Regions from separate parts of the Ensifer sp. Root954 genome, predicted to be linked through region 2. Evidence: riboswitches for the same ligand, from Rfam matches in the RefSeq annotation. Region 2 holds a riboswitch; each other region holds the start of a gene.
What was found. Region 2 has a riboswitch for cobalamin ahead of ASE71_RS15175 (aromatic ring-hydroxylating oxygenase subunit alpha). Riboswitches for the same ligand answer to the same signal wherever they lie in the genome.
Positions count from the first base shown of each region.

Region 1: it holds a riboswitch for cobalamin, as region 2 does, so the genes downstream of both, ASE71_RS19370 (CbtB domain-containing protein) here and ASE71_RS15175 (aromatic ring-hydroxylating oxygenase subunit alpha) in region 2, are expected to answer to the same signal.
Region 3: it holds a riboswitch for cobalamin, as region 2 does, so the genes downstream of both, nrdH (glutaredoxin-like protein NrdH) here and ASE71_RS15175 (aromatic ring-hydroxylating oxygenase subunit alpha) in region 2, are expected to answer to the same signal.
Region 4: it holds a riboswitch for cobalamin, as region 2 does, so the genes downstream of both, metE (5-methyltetrahydropteroyltriglutamate--homocysteine S-methyltransferase) here and ASE71_RS15175 (aromatic ring-hydroxylating oxygenase subunit alpha) in region 2, are expected to answer to the same signal.

Region 1 is NZ_LMJM01000025.1:18,906-24,273, reverse strand. It holds gene ASE71_RS19385 (DUF1772 domain-containing protein) at 1-295, opposite strand, end outside; gene ASE71_RS19380 (NAD(P)H-binding protein) at 292-1,122, opposite strand; gene ASE71_RS19375 (TetR/AcrR family transcriptional regulator) at 1,227-1,919, shown strand; cobalamin riboswitch at 1,918-2,180, shown strand; gene ASE71_RS19370 (CbtB domain-containing protein) at 2,221-2,397, shown strand; gene ASE71_RS19365 (CbtA family protein) at 2,595-3,392, shown strand; gene ASE71_RS19360 ((2Fe-2S)-binding protein) at 3,445-4,293, opposite strand; gene ASE71_RS19355 (glucoamylase family protein) at 4,314-5,368, opposite strand, start outside.
Region 2 is NZ_LMJM01000023.1:233,410-238,777, forward strand. It holds gene ASE71_RS15160 (FAD-binding oxidoreductase) at 1-282, opposite strand, end outside; gene ASE71_RS15165 (L-threonylcarbamoyladenylate synthase) at 427-1,401, opposite strand; gene ASE71_RS15170 (DUF6656 family protein) at 1,479-2,078, opposite strand; cobalamin riboswitch at 2,396-2,597, shown strand; gene ASE71_RS15175 (aromatic ring-hydroxylating oxygenase subunit alpha) at 2,701-3,945, shown strand; gene ASE71_RS15180 (hybrid-cluster NAD(P)-dependent oxidoreductase) at 3,947-5,041, shown strand; partial or broken gene ASE71_RS15185 (glycoside hydrolase family 25 protein) at 5,264-5,368, opposite strand, start outside.
Region 3 is NZ_LMJM01000001.1:184,367-189,734, forward strand. It holds gene metE (5-methyltetrahydropteroyltriglutamate--homocysteine S-methyltransferase) at 1-373, shown strand, start outside; gene ASE71_RS00730 (acyl-CoA thioesterase) at 370-1,170, shown strand; cobalamin riboswitch at 1,321-1,547, shown strand; gene nrdH (glutaredoxin-like protein NrdH) at 1,935-2,156, shown strand; gene nrdI (class Ib ribonucleoside-diphosphate reductase assembly flavoprotein NrdI) at 2,169-2,585, shown strand; gene nrdE (class 1b ribonucleoside-diphosphate reductase subunit alpha) at 2,555-4,708, shown strand; gene nrdF (class 1b ribonucleoside-diphosphate reductase subunit beta) at 4,838-5,368, shown strand, end outside.
Region 4 is NZ_LMJM01000001.1:178,852-184,219, reverse strand. It holds gene metE (5-methyltetrahydropteroyltriglutamate--homocysteine S-methyltransferase) at 1-1,835, opposite strand, end outside; cobalamin riboswitch at 1,935-2,154, opposite strand; gene ASE71_RS00720 (hypothetical protein) at 2,173-2,484, opposite strand; gene ASE71_RS00715 (LysR substrate-binding domain-containing protein) at 2,616-3,542, shown strand; gene ASE71_RS00710 (metallophosphoesterase family protein) at 3,735-4,574, shown strand; gene ASE71_RS00705 (ABC transporter ATP-binding protein) at 4,571-5,368, shown strand, end outside.

The DNA of each region.
Region 1 (5,368 bases), on a different contig from region 2:
GCACGCCAACGACATAGGCAATGCCACCGGCGGCAAGCCACCACCTGCCCTCGCCCCCCGAGATGAAGGCGACGACGACGAGCGCCAGGGCGAGCAGCGCCGTGCCCATGAAGGCGCTGAGGAAGATCGGGTTCTGGATCACGACATTGATGGCGTTCATCGCGGCGATCCCCTGCTCCGGCGGCAGCCGCGACAGGGCCTGCATGATGCAAACCGAGAAGATGAAGAACAGCCCGGCCATCAGGCCGGAACCGATCGCGGCGGCAAACGCCAGAGCGGGGATCAGCGGGATCATGCGGCAAGACTCCAAACACCAGTTGCTGCGGTTTCCCGGGCGTAATCGGCAAAGTCGCGCGGACGCCGCCCAAGCACGCGCTCGACATCGGACGTCATGCTGGAATTGCGTCCGTCGAGCACCGAGGTGAAGAGATAGCGGATGAGTTCGACATAGTCATCCGGCACGCCGTCCGCCTTGAGATGCGCTGCGAAGTCGGAAACCGGAATGGCCTGATAAGAGATCCGACGGTTGGCGGCCGCGGCGATCTCGGCGACGGCCTGGGCAAAGGTCATCAGGCGCGGGCCGGTCAAGGCATAGACCTTGCCGATATGCGCATCGTCCAGAAGGGCCTCAACCGCCACGTCGGCAATGTCGTCGCAACTGACGAAGGGCTCGGTGACCTCGTCCACCGGCAGGAAGACCGAACCACTCACCACGCCGTCGGCCAGGAAACCTTCGTCGAAATTCTCGAAGAACCAGCTGCCCCGGATGACCGTCCAGTCGGCGCCGGAGGCCTGCAGCGCACGCTCGGAGGCTTCCGCCTCGTCCTCGCCGCGGCCCGACAGGAGCACCAACCGTTTGATGCCGGAGCGAACGGCAAGGCTCGAGAACTTGGCGATGACGTCGACGGCGCCCGGCACCGCCAGATCGGGCTGGTAGCAGACATAGATGCGATCGACATTTTCAAGGGCGGGCGTCCAGGTCGCCTCATCCGTCCAATCGAAGGAAGGCGACGCCGAACGGGCGCCGATGCGGACCGCTATGCCCCGCTCCCGAAGGCGATCGGCCACCCGCCGCCCCGTCTTGCCGGTACCGCCCAAAACCAGTGTGACTTTCTGAGACATCGTTTCCTCCTGAGGTTCCACCAACAAACATGAGTATCTCTCACATTTGCAAATGTGATAAATCCTCGTATTTTAGGAGTCAAGTCAAAATGTGAGCATTACTCATGATTCCAGATGCAAGTCCCGCCACGCTTCCCGCCGACGACGAGCCTGCGCTGCGCCGGACGCCGAGCCAGAAGCGCAGCCGCGAGCGCGTCGAGCAGATCCTTGCCTGCGCGACGGCGCTCATCCAGGAGAAGGGCAGCGACGCCATGCGCATGAGCGAAGTCGCTGAAAAGGCGGGGATTTCGATCGGCTCGCTGTATCAGTACTTTCCCGACAAGGCGGCAATCGTGCGCACGCTGGCCGAGCGCTACAATGCGGTCTGCAACGAGTGCATCGCGGCCGAACTGGCCAAGGTCACGTCGATAGCCGAACTGCGCGACGCCTTCTCGCTGCTGTTCGACATCTACTACGACATGTTCCTCGCCGAGCCGGTCATGCGCGACATCTGGTCGGCGATGCAGGCCGACAAGGCGCTGCGCGAGATCGATCTTGCGCAAAGCCGCGCCGGCGGAAAGCTGCTTGCCGATGTCTGGGCCCGCCTTGTGCCGGAGACACCGCGCGAAGAGATCGACAGCGCCGCCTTCCTGATCATGCATCTCGGCGACTGCACCATGCGACTTGCAGTCTCGGTCGACCGGGCCGAGGGTGACCAGATCGTCGAAGCCTACAAACGCATGACCATCAAGGATTTTGTCGCGGATGGACCGCGCGGCGGCGCGCACTCAATTGACAACTCCATGACACAATCCTAATCATCTGGGATCGATTGGTTCCCGGGACGCGAACGTGTTTCGGGAGTAAACGGGAATGTGACGGATGGACCCAAGCTGGGCATTCAAATCACGGCCGACCCCGCGACTGTAGAGCGACGTCGATCCACCGTTCCGGAGCGATCCGGAAGAAGCCACTGGCAAGACCGCGAGAGGGCGGCCGAGCTGGGAAGGCGAGGCAGATCGAGGGCATCGAGCCCAACGCCGTGAGCCAGGAAACCTGCCACTCGATACGGGCATAGGGCCCAACCGGGAATTTCCCGATGCCATCACGGAGGTTGTCATGGCTACGTCTACCATTTCGAGCACCCCGCTCTCCCTCAGCGATCGTCTGACCGCTGGCGTCATCGCGCTCTTCATCGGCGCATTCCTCGTCTTTGGCGCCGGCCTTGCCAACTCGGCAGTGCTGCACGACACGGCGCACGACACCCGCCACTCCTACGGCTTCCCCTGCCACTGACCGATGCGCCGGAACGTGAACAACGTTCCGCATCGAACAATCTGCGGACCTGAACGCATCCGGCCCGAGCCGGATGGAGGCCTGCGTGCATCCCGGTTTTTCCGGCGCGCGAAGGCCATCCGCAGCATAGGGAAAATGGGAAGGCTCAAGGACCACGCCACAGGGCGTGGCTTTTGTCGTTATCGAGGGATTTCAAGATGATTGTCAGAACGCTTCTGGCCGCGATCGTGGCTGGATTGATTGCCGGTGTCTTCATGACCGGCGCCCAGGAACTGCGCGTCACACCGCTGATCCTGCATGCAGAAGAATTCGAAGGCGAGGCACCGGCCGCTACCGAACAGCCCGCCGCCCAGCCGGGTGCGGCACAGCCGGCCGCAGAAAACCACGACCAGCATTCGTCGCTCAAAGCCGTGTCGCCGTTCGGCGCTTTCCTCGACGCTTTGTCGCCGATCACCCCGGCCTATGCCCATGAGGGCGAGCATGAGGAAGGCGGCATCATGTTCGGCATGAGCCGCTTCTCCGGCACGCTGATGGCGAACCTCGTCACAGGTTCCGGCTTCGGCCTGCTGCTCGCCGGCGTCAGCCTGGTGATCGGCTACCCGATCACGCTCAGGAACGGCGCGCTGTGGGGCGCCTGCGGCTGGCTTGCCGTGCACATGCTGCCGGCGATCGGTCTGCCGCCGGAACTGCCGGGCTTTCCGGCAGCCGAACTCGGCGACCGCCAGACCTGGTGGCTGGTGACCGTGGCGCTCTCCGCCGTCGGCCTCTATCTCGTCGTCCTGCGCGAGGAGATCGTCTCCAAGGTCGCAGGCCTGGTGGCGATCGCAGCACCCCATGTCTACGGGGCGCCGCAGCCGCTCGATATCACCAGCAACGTTCCGGCCGTGCTCGGCGCCGAGTTTGCGGTTGCCGCACTCGCCACCACGCTTGCCTTCTGGATCGTGCTCGGCGTCGTCTCCGGCTTCATCAACGAGCGCTTCGTCAAGGCACAGTGATCACTGATCACAGATCACAGATCACAGATCGTCAGCAAAGCGACGGCGGGGTTCAGGTCCCGCCGTTTTGCATGAGATGCGCCGCCAGCCGCGCGCGGCGATCTTCCGGCTCCAGCAGCACGCAAGAGTCGCAGAAACTGCCCCCTTCCGTCTTGAAGTAGAGACAGCAGCCGCAACGGATCCGATACTGGCGCGACAGCTCAGCGCCGCTTGCCGGATCGAGAGCCGCGATCTGCTCGTAGCAGAGCTCCTCTGAGTAGAGCCGCGAACCCGGTCGTTTGACGATCGCCAGCGCCTCGGCCATGCCGCGCGCCTCGTCGCCGATCGCGCGGCCGATTTCCAGGAACGCGCCGGCCAGGGCATCGGCCGCGAGCCGCCATTGCGCCCCGCTCGACAGCCCTGCTCGCGCTTTCAGAACCGCAACGACGGGTGCCAGATGGGCGATGAAGCCCTGTTCGAATGCGCTGGCACCTTCGCCACCCTGGCGCTCCGTCGCCGGCGGATGCAGGCGAAAATGATAGCGCTTGCCCGCGATTTCGACGCCACGGTGAAGCCGCGTCCAATCCTCGAAACGAATGCCGGCCACCTCCGCCTGCAACCCGGCGCCGAGATGGAACGCGCCAAGGACCACGCTCAGCTGGCGGCTATAGAAGGCGATCAGATGCGCCGCCCGGACCCGGTCGGTCATGCCGACCCCAAAGAAATCCTGATAGGCGAGCCCCGCCTCGAGGCCAGCGCTGCCCGCAGCCCAGAAGTCGCCCGGCGCGCTGAAATCACTGGCCGCCGGCCCGAGCGAGACGGCAGCCTCGGGAAACTGGGCACGCGGATGGTCGGCGACGGCCAGCGCCTGCGGCGCAAACGCCGCGGTCTCCGCTGTCGGCCGGTGGTCGTTCAAGCGCATGCCGTCTCCGTCGTCCGTTCTCATCCTCTGGCGCGGGATGCGGGCGGATTACCACACGCGCCTTCCCCCTCCTGCAGCCAGCCACCGTCGAAGCCCGCCCGCTCAAGGCCGAGGCGGATCGCCGGCATGCTGCGCATCAGCGCCCAGCTAAGGCCGCTTTGCCAGTTCTCGATCATCATGACAACGAGGCCCTGGTCAAGACCGACGACCCGCGCATCGATCCAGCCCTCCGGGCCTGCGCCGGCGGCCAGGCTCGGGTTAAAGCCGCCAGGAAAGCGCCCTTCGCTCAAAAGTCCCGGATAACTGTCTGCCATATGCACCAGGGAGGCCCGCGCCGCATCCGGCTCGAACGGCAGGCAGGCAAGCGGCGCCCAGGGCACGAGCGTGCCGTCATCAAGGCCGTAGGGTGCGCCGCGGTTCACATAGCCGAAAAGCCGCTGCTGGCGCCCATCCGCAAGCCGCAGCCGGCCGCGCGGCGCATGGCAGGCGCTCAGGCCCCACAGGTGCTCGCCATATCCGGCGAAACCGCCGGGATTGGAGCGCGCATGGTCCCGCTGCAAGGCGATGGCGCGTCGGGTATTCTCGAAATAGTCCGTCCCCCGCTCCCGCATCGGCCGGTCGGAAAGCCCGCGCAGATCGAGCCAGGCCTGCGGAAAGAGATGGATGAAGAGTGGCGCCGCATGCAGATGCGGCCGGCCGTCGACGGGAATCCAGTCATGGCCCTCGGCAAAGGCCGCATAGTGCTCCGGTTCGATCGAATGGTCGGGCGCGCCGAGTGCCAGCACATAGAGCAGCAGCGCTTCGCTGTAACCCCGCCAGCGATGCTTCAAGAACCGCCCCGGCGGCCGCCAGCCCATCGTCAGCGTGTCGCCCCGATTGAGCGCCCAGCGCCAGTCCACCCGCGCATAGAGCCGATCGGCAAGAGCGCGGATCTCGCATTCGTCCGCATCCCTACCGGAAAAATATGCAGAGGCGGTCAGGCAGCCGGCGATCAGCAGCGCCGTATCGACGGTCGAAAGCTCGCTCTGCCAGGTACGCTCGCCGGTCCGCATGTCGAGGAAGTGATGGTAGAAGC
Region 2 (5,368 bases):
AAGAACGATGTCTGCCTTGCCCTCCCGCGGGATCTGCCCGGCGACATGGCCGGTGTTGCCGCCCTGCGGCACAATCGCCGTGCGGGTGGCGCTCGCGAGCTTCATGATGCGCGAGACCTCGTCGACGTTGGCCGGACGCAGGACCATCGGCGTCGTGCCGCGGTAAAGTCCGCGCGATTCGACGAGATAGCGCGCCTTGTCGGCTTCGTCCGTCAGCACGTTGGTGTTGCCGACGATCTCGGCGAAGGAAGCGATGAGTTCGGGAGAGGGAAGGGTGGTCATGGGCCTCACTTCGCATTGCGCCTGCGCGCGCTATCGGATCGGTCGATCTGAGGATCTGGTCCTCGGTTCCTGGTCGGCGGCGATCATAACCGCAATTGGTGCCGTTCGATGAGGGTGGGTGCGGAGAAGATGCCGCACACTATCTTACCCTCGTGGTGCCGCCGCCCGTTGTAACCGGTCGATGATGGCTTCCCCCAACCCGTCCGAAGGGATCGGCCCGAAGGCGATGGTCTCTGCGCCGCTGGCATCCGCCCGCTTCATATAGTCGAAGAGATTGGCGGCGGCTTCGCGCAGATTGCCAGTCGGGCTGAGATCGAGAACGACGGCCGCCTGCTCTTCGCCGGCGATCCGATTGCCGCCGAAACGGATCAAGGCTTCGCCCGCATGCACCTCGGCGGCATCGAGCCGGACGGCAGCGCCGGGCGCGTAGTGCGAGGCGAGCATGCCCGGCGCCTCGATCGTCGCTCCCGCCGTCTCCGGCCGGGTCACCGGACGGCCAAGCAGGCGTTCGATCTCGGCGGCATCGAGGCCACCCGGCCGAAGCAGCCGGATCTCGTCGCCGTCTACCTTGATGATCGTCGATTCAAGGCCGATTTGGGCCTGGCCGGCGTCGAGGATCAGCTTCAGTTTTTCGCCGAGATCGGCTTCCACATGGACCGCACTGGTCGGGCTGATCTTGCCCGACGTATTGGCGCTGGGTGCGGCCAGTGGTCGCCCGAAGTGGGCGATTACCCGGCGCGAGAAACCGTCGGGCATGCGGATGCCGAGCGTGTCGAGGCCGGCGGACGCCAGCGCATGAACCGTGCTGTCGGCGCGCTGCCGAAGGATCAGCGTCAGCGGGCCCGGCCAGAAGGCTTCGGCCAGCTGCCTCGAAATCGGATCGAAATGCACATGGGCTTCGGCCATCGCCATGTCGGAAACATGCGAGATCAGCGGATTGAAGCGCGGGCGCCCCTTCATCTCGTAGATGCGACTGATCGCATCGGGATTGGTAGCGTCGGCGGCAAGGCCGTAGACGGTCTCGGTCGGAATGGCGACCGGCTCGCCTTCGGCAAGAACGGCGCAGGCGCGCGCGATCGCGCGGTCCGGTTCTCTATCCGTGTCGATGATCTCAGCCATGCCGTTTCCTTTCCGACGCTTCCTTAACGGACGCACCGGAAAAACAGAACGATTTTCTTTGAAGGAACCGGTTCGGCTCAGAGGCTGCGAATGATGCGACGCAACGCGTCATCCTTGGCGCCAAGCATCAGTACGTTTTTCAGCGCGACCTTGGGATCATCGGTGCGAAACAGCAGCCCGTTGTCACGAAAGTTGCGGTTGATGACCATTTGCCCGGCTTCGGCGCCCGGTTCGATGGCGACGGCGAAGTACATGCGTGAATAGCCGGGCTGGATACTCTCGAAAAAATGCGTCTCGTCGCCCAGGTTGCAGAAGAAGTTGGCGAAGTAGAAGGACCAGGTGATGTCCTTGGAGGGAGTAACCGGCGTACGCGCCGCCGTCACGTGACAGTAGCCGAGATGCGGCCGGCCGACGAGCGTGCGGTGGAAGATCATCTTCGGGAACTGGATCGAGGTGTGGAACCCGTTGATCCGCTTATGGGTCGTGTCGCCGGCGGTGCTGAGCTTCTTGCCCGTCCTGTCTGCGACTTCCTCATAGCTCAAATACCGGCGTTCGCTCGGCAACCATTGCCTGCGGTTGATCCGGCCCGTGCGCAGGAATTCGGTATGAACCGCCACCTTCGGCGGGATTGTCGGCAGCTTCTCGGCTGTCGCGTCGTAGTATCTCAACTTTGCCATGATCGTCAGCGCGCCATCTGCCTGCCTGCAGGACCTCTCTCGTCCGCCGGCTAGGCTAGCGGCTCATGGTTAATGAATGATTTCGTCCTGGCTGCATCATTAGCGTTCTCTATCTGACGCGATGTCGCAAACGGGCGAAACCCTCCCGCATCTGCGCCGACCGCGCCGCAAAAGTCGGCAAATGCCCAAGATGTGATCTATCTATATGTTTGCAATGTAAAAATTCTAAGACGGTGGCCTTTTGTGGCGGTTTTTTCCGTGTCGTCATTCTGGAATTGGATGTCGCTATCGGGCAGCTGCCAAGGCGACTTCCGCGATTACATATCCTTACTCAAGGTGCCGTCTTCGAAGGGAAGATGGAGAATTGGGAAGCCGGTCAAATCCCGGCGCTGCCCCCGCAACGGTGGTGGAGCGAAAGCCTCGGCAAAGGCCACTGGACGGTTCGTCCGGGAAGGCGCCGGGCAGGTCCGAAAGGACGGCTCCTGAGCCCGGAAACCAGCCTTGACGGACATAACCGTAACGGGTTGCGGCGGGCAGCCGGATCGGAGCCTCAAACGCATGGGCGTGCGCCCGTGCGGGTTCCTGTCCTGCCTCTCCGAAACATGGCGCATGAGGACAGGACATGGACACCAGAAACGATATGCTTCGAAAGCTGAAGGGCAGGCGGGACGGCTACAGCCTCGACCGGGCCTTTTACATCGATCCCGACTACTACAGGCAGGATCTGGAAAACATCTGGTACAAGGATTGGCTGTTTATCGGCCATGACTGCGAGATCCCGCGGGCCGGCAATTACTTCACCGTCCAGGTAGGCGACTACCCCGTTGTCATCACCCGCGACCGCCAGGGCGCCATCCGGGCGCTGCACAATTCCTGCCGCCACCGCGGCTCGCGCGTCTGCACGCAGGCGAAAGGCTCGTCGGCAAAGCTTGTCTGTCCCTATCACCAGTGGACCTACGAACTCGACGGCTCGCTGCTCTTCGCCCGGCAGATGGGAGAGGATTTCGACAAGGCCGCCCACAGTCTGAAGCCGATCCATTGCGAAACGGTCGGCGGCTACATCTTCATCAACCTGTCGGAAAAGCCGATGGATTTCACGGCGTTCCGCGACATGGCCTTGCCCTATCTCGCGCCGCATCGGCTCGGCGAAACCAAGGTCGCGTTCGAAAGCACCATCATCGAGAAGGGCAACTGGAAGCTCGTCTGGGAAAACAACCGCGAATGCTACCATTGCGCCGCCAATCATCCGGAACTCTGCCGCACCTATCCTGAGGCGCCGACGGCGACCGGGGTGCAGGGCGCCAAGGATGATCCTGTGATCGCAGAACATTGGGCGAAGTGCGAGGCCGAGGGCCTGCCGAGCGAATTTAAGATGTCGCCGACCGGTCAGTTCCGCGCCGCCCGCATGCCGCTTGTCGACAATGCCGAAAGCTACACCATGTCGGGCGCCCGCGCCGTCAGGCGGGCCCTGTCCGCCGACGTCTCCCAGAGCCAGATCGGCACGCTCTTGATGTTCCACTATCCGACCACCTGGAACCATGTGCTCGCCGACCACGCCATCACCTTCCGGGTGCTGCCGCTCGGGCCCGAACTGACGCAGGTGACGACGAAGTGGCTCGTCAACAAGGATGCGGTCGAAGGCGTCGACTACAATCTAGAAGAACTGACGCATGTCTGGACCGAGACCAACGATCAGGACCGTCAGATCGTCGAGGAAAATGCCTTCGGCATCCGCTCACCGGCCTATGAGCCCGGTCCCTATTCGCCCGAGCACGAGGGTGGCGTGATGCAGTTCGTCGAGTGGTACTGCAAGTTCATGGAGCAGCGCCTTGCCGGCGACGCGGCTCCGCTTTCAAGGGTCGCCTGACATGCAGATGGCCTCTTCGTTTCACCATTTCGACGCGCTGCATGTCTGGATCGACCGGCAGCAGATGCTCGAATGCACATCGGCGGTCGTCGAGACCGCCGATGTCATGACCTTCACCTTCCGGGCCGAAAAGCCCGCCTGGTTTCGCTATCTGCCTGGGCAATTCGTGACCCTCGAACTGCCCGTCGCCGACGAGCCAGTGATGCGCACCTACACCCTGTCGTCGACGCCCTCGCGGCCGCTGTCGATCGCCGTCACCGTCAAGGCGCAGTCAGACAGCATCGGCACCCGCTGGATGTTCGAGCACCTGAAGCCCGGAATGAAACTCCGCGCCTTTGGCCCGCTCGGCGATTTCAGCTTCGTCCGCCATCCCGGCGACAAATACCTGTTTATCTCGGCCGGCTCCGGCATCACGCCGATGATGTCGATGACGCGCTGGATGGCGGACTGCGTGCCGGAGACGGATGTGACCTTCATCTCCTGCGCGCGTCGTCCGGAGGACCTGCTGTTCCGTTCGGAGCTGGAGGTTCTGGCGACGCAGATGTCCGGGCTGAACCTCGGCTTCATCGTCGAGGGACATGAGGCACGCCACGGCTGGCACGGGCTTCGCGGCCGCATTGATGGCGCCAAGCTGCCGCTGCTTGCGCCCGATTTCATGGACCGCACCGTTTTCTGCTGCGGCCCCGAACCGTTCATGCGCGGCGTGCGCGAGATGCTGAAATCGGCCGGTTTCGACATGGGCCGCTACCACGAGGAGAGCTTCCAGCCGGCCGCCGCACCTGCGGCGGAAGAGATTGCCGTGCGCGCCGGCGCCGGTGACGAGGGCGAGGTCCAGGCCGCCAAGATCGCCTTCACCATGAGCGGCAAGGAGATCGAGGCCAAGCCCGGCCAGACGATCCTGCAGGCGGCGCGCGCCAACGGCGTCAGGATCGGCGCTGCCTGCGAAGGCGGCATCTGCGGCACCTGCCGGGTTATGAAGGTCTCAGGCGAGGTGGATATGAGCCACAATGGCGGCATTCTCGACGACGAGATCGATGAGGGCTACATCCTCGCCTGCTGCTCGCGACCGCTCGGAGACGTCCAGATCGAAGCTTGAAGGCTTTAATGATGTCGCGCAAAAGTGTGCAGCGGTTTTGCGGCAACGACATGCATAACAACAAGCGCTTAGTGCCTGTCGCGTGAATGCTTTTTCAAGCGAGAGGCTTTAGGGCGCGTTGCAGGGGATCGGATTGGCTGAAACGCTTGCCGGGGCGTCGGTGCCGGCCTCCGTCTTGGAGCATGCGCCCTGGGCGGCATCATTGCCGGCGATCGCCACCTGCAGGGCACGTTCCTGGCGGGCGAAATCGATCGAGCCGGTCACCAACATGTCGACGCCGCTGCCGGCGCCGCTCGTAGCGTCGGCGCGGCTCACGAGCAGCGGCTC
Region 3 (5,368 bases), on a different contig from region 2:
TATGTGCTACTCCGAGTTCAACGACATCATGGCCGCAATCGCGGCGATGGACGCCGACGTCATGTCGATCGAGACGTCGCGATCGAAGATGGAACTGCTCGGCGCCTTCACCGACGAGGCCTATCCGAACGAGATCGGCCCGGGCGTCTACGACATCCATTCACCACGCGTGCCCGGCGTCGAGGAAATGGTGCATCTCATCGAAAAAGCGACCGAGGGCCTCACGCCGGACCAGATCTGGGTCAATCCCGATTGCGGACTGAAGACCAGGCGCTGGGAAGAGACGCGGCCGGCGCTCGTTAACATGGTCGCCGCCGCCCGCTCGCTTCGAGCGGCTTTTGCCGCCGATACGCGCGAAGCCGTCAAAGCATGACGGGGCAGCACGAAGTCACGACGGCGCCGGGGGAAACCCCGGCGCCACAAACCCTGATCGACATCGTTTTTCCAGGCGATACCAATCACCATGGCACGCTCTTTGGTGGCGCCGCCCTCGCGTCGATGGACCGGATCGCTTTCATCGTCGCCACCCGTCACGGGCGCGTTCCCTTCGTCACCGCATCCTGCGACCGCATCGATTTTCGTGCGCCTGCGCGCATCGGTCAGATCGTCTGCTTCAGCGGCCGTCCGGTTCGTGTCGGGCGCCGCTCGATGGTGGTCGAGGTCGAGATGATCGCGGAAGATATCGCCACCGGCAGCCGCGCCCTTTGCAGCAGGGGCACCTTCACCATGGTCGCGATGCCCCGTGCCGATGAAACGGATTGGACGCTGCCGCAGCTCGATGTGGCAACGGACACGCCCGAAGAGGCGGGCACCCTACGCATGGTCGACATCGTCTTTCCCGGCCAGGCCAACAGCTTTGGCGCCATATTCGGTGGCAACGCCCTCGTGCATATGACGAAGGCCGCATTCGTCGTCGCGACGCGCCGGAGCCGCCGGGCGACCGTCCTTGCCTCCTGCACCGGTATGGACTTCAAGCACCGGATCATGATCGGTTCGATCATCGAACCCATCGCCCGCATTGTGCGGACGGGTCGCAGTTCAGCCACCGTCGAGGTCGAACTCTGGTCGGAAGAGCTCCTCACCGGTCTGCGACAGCGGACTGTTACCGGAACTTTCGCTATGGTCGCCGTCGACGGGGACAACCGGCCCGTGGCCGCTTTCGCTGCTTGATGGAATGGGGCGTCCGCACCAGGGGCGCCCTATCCACAACCTTGGTGCCAACCGGCTGTTTACTCCCCGTTATCCACACTGCAAAAGAAACCACCCTCCTACCCCCGCCGTCCACATACGGAACCTATTGACGCAGATTTGCGATGAACTACCATATCTAGTGTTCGAGGTTCTTCCGATTCGCAAGGATTGGGAGCTAAGACGGGAATACGGTGCGCCGGCGGGTTTCCGCTGAGGCTATGCCGTAGCTGCCCCCGCAACTGTAGACGGCGAGCGACTGTCCGGATTTGGACCACTGAGGCATGAGGCCTCGGGAAGGTCGGGATGGAAGCTTTGACCCGTAAGCCAGGAGACCTGCCTCGATCACCAAACGTCCACGGGCGGGGTGTCCGGAGGGGTTGAGTGCGTGGCAGGATGAGCCTGCCCGATCGTCTCGACGTCTCCCCGGCAGCCTGTCGAAAGCTTCGGGGTGAAGTCATGCCAGTTTCTTCCAGTTCAGATCCACCTTCTGCGGACGGGTGCGCGTTGTTGCGCGCCTGATTGAAAGGCCGCGCCTTGAAAACCCGCATCCGCGGAATTCCTGAGCGCCCGACCAAAACGAGCCGGCCCGGTTGCGTAACCGACCTTGGGCCAGCTTGACGACGTCAACTCCGGTCGAGTCGACCGGGGAGCGATGTTTCGTGTCCAATCGCCAACACCACGGTTCGCGTTCGCGCGATCCGACGACTTTTTGCGCCCATTTGCCAGACCCTCACGAGGAACCCATGTCGATCACCGTCTACAGCAAACCAGCCTGCGTCCAATGCACCGCCACAACCCGTGCGCTCGACCGCCAAGGCATCGATTATCGCATCGTCGATATCTCCGAGGATTCCGATGCATTCGCGCTGGTGCAGGGTCTTGGCTATCGGCAGGTCCCGGTCGTCGTCGCCGGCGAGCGGCATTGGGCGGGTTTCCGCCCGGACATGATCAGCGCGCTTTCCTGAAGGACGCGGGCGATGGGCCTGATCGTCTATTTTTCCAGTCGCTCGGAAAACACCCATCGCTTCGTCGAAAAGCTCGGCCTTCGCGCCGCCCGCATACCGCTCAGGGAAGGTATGGACGCACTTACGGTCGCAGAGCCCTATGTGCTGATCGTGCCGACCTATTGCGGCGACGATGGCCGCGGGGCGGTGCCGAAGCAGGTCATCCGCTTCTTGAACGACGCGGGCAACCGCTCTCACATCCGCGGCGTGATCGCAGCGGGCAACAGCAATTTCGGCGCGACCTACGGGATCGCCGGCGACGTGATCTCGGCCAAGTGCCGGGTACCCTATCTCTACCGGTTCGAGCTGCTCGGGACCGACGAGGACGTCGCCAATGTCAAAAACGGGATGGAACGATTTTGGACGTCACGACACTCGAACGCCCCTTGAAGGCGACGGAAGCAGCGCTCGACTATCATGCGCTGAACGCAATGCTGAACCTCTATGACGAAGAGGGACGGATCCAGCTCGACAAGGACCGGCAGGCGGCGAAACAGTACTTCCTCCAGCACGTCAACCAGAACACGGTGTTCTTCCATAACCTCCGGGAAAAACTCGATTATCTGGTGACCGAGGGCTATTACGAGCAGGAAGTGCTGGACCAGTATTCCTTCAACTTCGTGCGCGATCTCTACGATCATGCCTATTCAAAGAAGTTCCGCTTTCCGACCTTCCTCGGGGCGTTCAAATACTACACGTCCTATACGCTGAAGACCTTCGACGGAAAGCGCTACCTGGAACGCTACGAAGACCGTGTCTGCATGGTGGCGATGGCCTTGGCGCGCGGCAACGAGGGGCTTGCCCGCGATCTCGTCGACGAGATCATCTCCGGCCGCTTCCAGCCGGCAACGCCGACTTTCCTCAACGCCGGCAAGAAGAGCCGCGGCGAGCTCGTCTCCTGCTTTCTGCTCCGGATCGAGGACAACATGGAGAGTATCGGCCGCGCCATCAATTCGGCGCTGCAGCTTTCCAAGCGCGGTGGCGGCGTGGCGCTGTCGCTCACCAACATCCGCGAGATGGGCGCGCCGATCAAGCAGATCGAGAACCAGTCATCCGGCGTTATCCCGGTCATGAAGCTGCTCGAAGACAGTTTCTCTTACGCCAACCAACTCGGCGCGCGCCAGGGAGCCGGTGCTGTCTACCTGCACGCCCACCACCCCGACATCATGCGCTTCCTCGATACCAAGCGCGAAAACGCCGACGAGAAGATCCGCATCAAGACGCTGTCGCTCGGCGTCGTCATCCCCGACATCACCTTCGAGCTCGCCCGCAACAACGAGGACATGTATCTGTTCTCACCCTATGACGTGGAGCAGGTTTATGGCGTGCCCCTCACCGAGATTTCGGTGACCGAGAAGTACCGCGAGATGGTCGAGGATGCCCGCATCCGCAAGCGCAAGATCAAGGCGCGCGACTTCTTCCAGATCATCGCCGAGATCCAGTTCGAAAGCGGTTATCCCTACATCATGTTCGAGGACACGGTGAACCGGGCAAACCCGATCGCCGGGCGCATCACCATGAGCAATCTCTGCTCGGAAATCCTGCAGGTGAGCGAGGCGAGCGAGTTCAACGACGACCTCTCCTACAAGCACATGGGCAAGGACATCTCCTGCAATCTCGGTTCGCTGAACATTGCGGCTGCCATGGACAGCCCGGATTTCGGCCAGACGATCGAGACCTCGATCCGCGCCCTCACCGCCGTCTCCGAAATGAGCCACATCTCGTCCGTGCCCTCGATCGAAAAGGGCAACGACGACAGCCACGCGATCGGCCTCGGGCAGATGAACCTGCACGGCTATCTCGCCCGCGAGCGCATCTACTACGGCTCGGAGGAAGGCATCGATTTCACCAACATCTATTTCTACACGGTAACCTTTCATGCCATCCGGGCATCCAATCGGCTAGCGGTCGAGAGGGGCGTGAGCTTCAAGGGCTTCGAAAACTCGAAGTATGCGTCGGGCGAGTACTTCGACAAATACACCGAAGCCGAATGGCTGCCGGCGACCGAAAAGGTGAAGGGCCTGTTCGAGGAAGCCGGCATCTCGATCCCGACTCAGGAGGACTGGCTGGAGCTGAAACGGGCAGTGATGGAAGGCGGCCTTTACAACCAGAACCTCCAGGCCGTGCCGCCGACCGGTTCGATCTCCTACATCAATCACTCGACCTCCTCGATCCACCCGATCGTCTCGAAGATCGAGATCCGCAAGGAAGGCAAGATCGGCCGCGTCTACTATCCGGCCGCCTTCATGACCAACGACAATCTCGAATATTACCAGGACGCCTACGAGATCGGGCCGGAGAAGATCATCGACACCTATGCGGCCGCCACCCAGCACGTCGACCAGGGCCTGTCGCTGACCCTGTTCTTTCGCGACACGGCAACGACCCGCGACATCAACCGTGCTCAGATCCATGCCTGGAAGAAGGGCATCAAGACCATCTACTACATCCGCCTTCGGCAGATGGCGCTCGAGGGTACGCAGGTCCAGGGCTGCGTTTCCTGCGCGCTGTAACCTCGCATTCCAGTAACGGCCCCTCACCCTAGCCCTCTCCCCGCAAGCGGAGAGAAGGTGCCGGCAGGCGGATGAGGGGCACCCCCTCACCGCGCGATGAGGCATACACGATCACAAAGGTTCAACGACATGAACATGCACACCAAACCCGCAAGCCGCATCCGCGCCATCAACTGGAACCGCATCGAAGACGACAAGGATCTGGAGGTCTGGAACCGTCTGACCGGCAATTTCTGGCTGCCGGAGAAGGTGCCGCTTTCCAACGACATTCCCTCCTGGGCAACGCTGAAGCCGGAGGAGCGGACACTCACCATCCGCGTCTTCACCGGCCTCACCTTGCTCGACACGATCCAGAACGGCGTCGGCGCCGTCCGACTGATGGAAGATGCGGCCACCCCACATGAGGAGGCGGTGCTTTCCAACATCTCCTTCATGGAGGCGGTGCATGCCCGCTCCTATTCCTCGATCTTCTCGACGCTCTGCCTGACACCCGATGTCGATGATGCGTATCGCTGGTCGGAAGAGAACGAGTTCCTGCAGAAGAAGTCGGCGCTGATCATGGCGGAGTATGCCTCCGGCGATCCCCTGAAGAAGAAGGTCGCGAGCGTCTTTCTCGAAAGCTTTCTGTTCTATTCCGGCTTCTATCTGCCGATGTACTGG
Region 4 (5,368 bases), on a different contig from region 2:
CCGGCGGCCTCGAGATCCGAGACTTCATCGCGCAGTGCTAGTGCGATCTGCCGGCACACCACGGAACGTGGCAGGTCGTCACGAACGAAGGACCATAGCAGCATGGTGACCGGACCTGTCAGCATGCCCTTGACCGGGCGATCGGTCAGCGACTGCGCGAAGGTCGCCCACTCGACCGTCATCGGGTTTGGTCGCGAAACGTCGCCGAAGATAACAGGCGGACGCACGCAGCGCGATCCGTAGCTCTGCACCCAGCCGCTCTGGGTGAAGGCGTAGCCCGAGAGCTGCTCGCCAAAATATTGCACCATGTCGTTGCGCTCGAACTCGCCGTGAACGAGTACGTCGATGCCGACCTCTTCCTGCCAGCGCACCGCCAGTTCGGTCTCTCGGCGAAGATAGGCGGTGTAGTCGACATAGCTGAGTTCGCCCTTCGCATGCAGTGAACGGGCCTGCCGAACCTCCGATGTCTGTGGGAAGGATCCGATCGTCGTTGTCGGGAAGAGCGGCAATGACAGCTTCTTCGCCTGCAGTGCCCGGCGACCCGCGAACGGGGACTGCCGCTTGCTGTCCGCATCCGTCAGCGCTTTCAAGCGCCCGGCGACCAAAGGATCATGGATCCTGAGTGAGGTGAGCCTCGCCTGGGCGGACGCGATCGAGGCGGCGAAAACGTGCTCGGAAATGGCAAGCCCCGGCTCGAAGGCGCTGGCAAGCAGGCTGAGTTCGTCGAGTTTCTGCGTACCGAAGGCGAGCCAGGAGGAAAGTTCCGGATCAAGCGCACGCTCCAGCTCGAGATCGATCGGCACGTGCAGGAGTGAGCATGAAGGTGCGAGCTCGATGCGGTCGCGGCCGTGGGTCGAAGTCAGAGGCTGCAGCCGGCGGAACAGGTTGGCCAGATCGGTCCGCCAGATGTTGCGGCCGTCGATGACCCCGAGCGATAGGACCCGGTCCGCCGGAGCCGATTGGATGAGCGTGTCGATCTGCTGCGGCGCGCGCACGAGATCGACATGCAGTCCATCGACCGGCAGCGCCAACGCCGTTGCCGTGTTGTCGCCGATCGAGCCGAAATAGGTCGCCAGCATGATCTTGAGTCCGGGCACGTCGGTGTCGAACGTGCGATAGGCGAGGTCGAGGGCGCGACGATCCTTGTCCGCGAGATCGAGCGCCAGGCAAGGCTCGTCGATCTGGACCCAATCGGCGCCGGCGTCAGCAAGCTCCGCCAGGACCCTCACGTAAACGGGCAGGAGCCGTTCGATCAGATCGACCGGATCGAAGTCGCCGCCCTTCGATTTGCCGAGCTTCAGCAGTGTCACCGGGCCGATGAGCACCGGGCGTGTGCGATAGCCGAGGGCTTGAGCTTCCTGGAAGGCTTCCAGCGGCCGATTGTGGGTGAGCTCGAAGCGCTGATCCCTGTCGAACTCGGGCACCATGTAGTGATAGTTGGTGTCGAACCACTTTGTCATTTCGAGCGCGGGAGTGCCGCTGCTGCTTCCCGAATGGGTGCAGCCGGCGGCGCAGGGCGTTCCGGCCGAGCCGCGCGCCATGGCAAAATAGGTGTCGAGATCGACCGGGCCGCCCGTCCAGCCATAGGCCGGCGGGATTGCGCCGACAAGCACGGCGGCATCGAGCACGTGGTCGTAGAAGGAGAAGTCGTTGGAGGGGATGATGTCGATGCCGCGCGTTTTCTGCGCGGCCCAGTTTTCAGCGCGGAGCTTGGCTCCGGTATCGAGAAGTTCGCCGCGGCTGGCCTTTCCGGCCCAATAGCGTTCGAGCGCGAATTTCAATTCGCGACGGCGGCCGATGCGCGGGAAACCGAGATTGGCAGTCTTGATGGTCATTTCCTTACCCCGAAGGTTATGGGCAAGGCTTGAATGCGACGCAGCCGCGGCGCGAGAGCGATCCCGCGTCCTCAACGCGCCTCATCGGACACCCCGCCCGTGGACGTTGTTCATCGCGGCAGGTCTCCTGGCTTGCGGGTCGTCGCGGACCGTTCCGTCTTCCCGAGGCGTCTCCCTCAGTGACATCTTCGAACGGCCGCTCTCCGCTTACAGTTGCGGGGGCAGCTCCGGCATGGGCGCTTGTCTGGCGCCGCACCGAATTCCCTCTTAGCTCCGTCCCTCCAAAGGCGGGCGAAGAACCACGATGGGGCGACAATGCCCTGTTCCGAGTTTTTCGTCAATCGCATAAAGAAATGCTTATGTCTTTATTCTCTCCCGCCGCCGCCCGCGGCGAGACAATGGCAGGACGAGGTCTTTCCATTGCTTTCCGCTCACGGGACGGTTGCGGTTTGGTCGAAGCGTCCTCCTCCGGCCACTGCCACGGATCCGCCGCGTCGCCAACGCGCGCGCGGATATGCTCTTGATCTCGCGTCAGGCCGATATCCCGGAGTTGGAACTCGTTGAACGTGTCGATGGCAACCGGAGGGTTGAGGGTCTTATCGGCCCAGTTCAGGACATGGTAAATCGTTGATCGCACTGCGCTAAGCATTGCTATCCTCACTTCTTTCAAGGGCGTGTGTTCGCGAAAAAAGTGAGGGTTTTTGCCGTTTCGCGCAAAGCGATTTCTCGCATGCTGGCATAAAGAATGCTTATCTCAGTTCCATGAGCAAGATTCCTCCCATGAGTGCGGTGCGCGCCTTTGAGGCCGCCGCCAGGCACCTGAGTTTCACCCGCGCCGCCGAAGAGCTCGGCATGACGCAGGCGGCCGTCAGCTATCAGATCCGGCTGTTGGAAGATCGCATCGGCGCGCCGCTGTTCGTTCGGCTTCCGCGCGAGGTGCGATTGACCGGCGCCGGGCGGCAGCTAGCGCCGAAGGTGACCGAAGCGATCGATCTCTTGGGGGCGGCCTTCTCGGAGATCGCCGACAAGACCGAGCATCACCTGCACATCTCGGTGCTGCCAACCGTCGTGTCGAGCTGGCTCGGTCAGCGCCTCGCGTCGTTTCAGACCGCGCATCCCAACATCAGCATCAGGGTGCACATGTCGACCGAGTTGGTCGATTTCAAACGTGACGCCATCGATCTCGCGGTGCGCAGCGGCGCCGGCGACTGGCCGGGCAACGATGTCTTTCCCTTGTTTCCGCTCGATTACGTGCCTGTCTGCACGCCATCCTTCCTGGAAAAGCACCAGCTCAAGGAGCCCGCGGACGTTCTGAGAGTCCGGCGTTTCGGCAACGCCAGCTGGTGGCGGCGGTGGATGATCGAAACCGGCGTCGAGCCGCCGGCAAGCAATGGCACCGAATTGATCTTCGACGTGCAGGCGATGGATGTCGCCACAATCCTTGCGGATCACGGCATTGCGATTGCCGTCTCGACCTTCCTGATGGATGAACTGAAGAGCGGCAGGCTCATCCGGCCGTTCGAGCATGTGGTGCGCGACGGCCGCGCCTATTGGCTCGTCTATCCGCAAAGCACCAGGCGGCAGAAGAAGATCCAGGCCTTTCGCGACTGGGTCGTCGCCGAGGCCGATGCGTCGAACGCCATGCTTTCGACCGTGATGGAGCAATCCTGTCCGGCGTCGCGTCGGACCTACCGCGGCGCAATGTAGAGACACAACGGGGCCTACTCGGCCCGTCGGTCTTCTGAAGATGACGCTTTCATGGAGAAACTGAAAATCAGCTGAGAACGGCTGTTACCAAACTGACATGGCGGCTCCCTAAAGACTGCGGCCAACCGCAGAGAAGGGAAGTATCAGCCCTCCGACGCGGATACCGCAAGCCATCGTCGGAGGCCCGTTTCCATGAAAATTGTCCAGATCAGCGACACCCATCTCAGCCCCGCCAAAAGCCACTTCAACGGCAATTGGGAACCGGTTCGCGCCTGGATCGAGGCGGTGGCACCCGATCTCGTCATCCACACCGGCGACGTCACCATCGATGGCGCCGACCACGAGGACGACATCACCTTCTCGCTCGATCTGATCGGCCAGCTCTCGATGCCGGTGCTGATCGTTCCCGGCAATCACGATGTCGGCCATCTGCCGGGTTCGCACCAGCCGGTGGATCCAGTTCGGCTTGCCCGCTGGCGCCGGCTCGCCGGTCCGGACTACTGGGGCCGCGACCATGGCGACTGGCGGCTGCTCGGCCTCAACAGCCTGCTGATCGGCTTCGAGGACGAAGAAGACAGGCAGTTTACCTGGCTGGAGGAACAGTTGCTCAGCCGCGACGGCCGCCGGGTGGCCGTCTTTGCCCACAAGCCGCTCTTCGTCGACGATCCGGGCGAAGGCGACACCGGCTACTGGGGCATCCGTCCGCGCCAGCGCCAACGCCTGTTTGATCTTTTCGCCGAAGCCGAGGTGGCGCTGCATGCAAGCGGCCACCTGCACTGGGCCTGGACGGGCAAGCACGCCGGGACGTCGCTCGTCTGGGCACCGCCGACCTCCTTCATCATTGATACGCTGGAACGGCCGATGCCGGGCGAGCGGCTGGTCGGCGCCGTCGTACACGAGTTTAGCGACGTCAACGTCGAAAGCGAGATCATCGCGGTGCCGGGACTGACCAGCCACCTGCTCGATCCGATCGTCGAAGAGGTCTACCCGCTGGCGGCCAAGAAGACGGTCCGTGTGGAGGCCGCGCAATGAGCGTGCTTTCGCTAGAGGGTATCACCAAGTCCTATGGCGGCAACGCGATCCTGAAGGGGGTTAGCCTGCAGGCGGAGGCGGGTGAGTTCATCGCGCTCGTTGGTCCTTCCGGCTGCGGCAAGAGCACGCTGTTGCGCATCGTCGCCGGTCTCGATCATGGCGACGGCGGCGAGATCGTCATCGGCGGCCGCAGCGTCGCGCGCATGGCGGCGGCCGATCGCAATGTCGCGATGGTCTTCCAGTCCTATGCCCTCTATCCGCACCTGACGACGGGCGAGAACATCGCCGTGCCGCTTGCGATGCGGCGGCTGACAGCGGCGCAGCGCCTGCCTGTGATCGGCAATCTGATGCCGGGGCAGAAGCAGATCCGCAGCGATATCCAGCGCCAGGTCAAGGAAATGGCGCTGGCGCTGAAGATCGATCACCTGCTCGACCGCAAGCCCGGGCAGATGTCCGGCGGCCAGCGCCAGCGCGTGGCGCTCGCCCGCGCCATGGTGCGCCGCCCGGCCGTCTTCCTGATGGACGAGCCGCTCTCCAATCTCGATGCCAACCTGCGCGTCCATGCCCGCGGCGAGATCGTCGATCTCCACCGCCGCGCCGGCGTGCCGACGCTCTATGTCACCCACGACCAGTCGGAAGCGCTGTCGATGGCGGATCGAGTGGCAGTGATGATCGGCGGCAATCTCTTGCAACTGGCGACCCCGAAGGAGATCTACGACAACCCCTCCCATATCGAGGTCGCACGCTTCCTCGGCCAGCCGAAGATCAACGTGCTGGAGACCCGCACGGATACG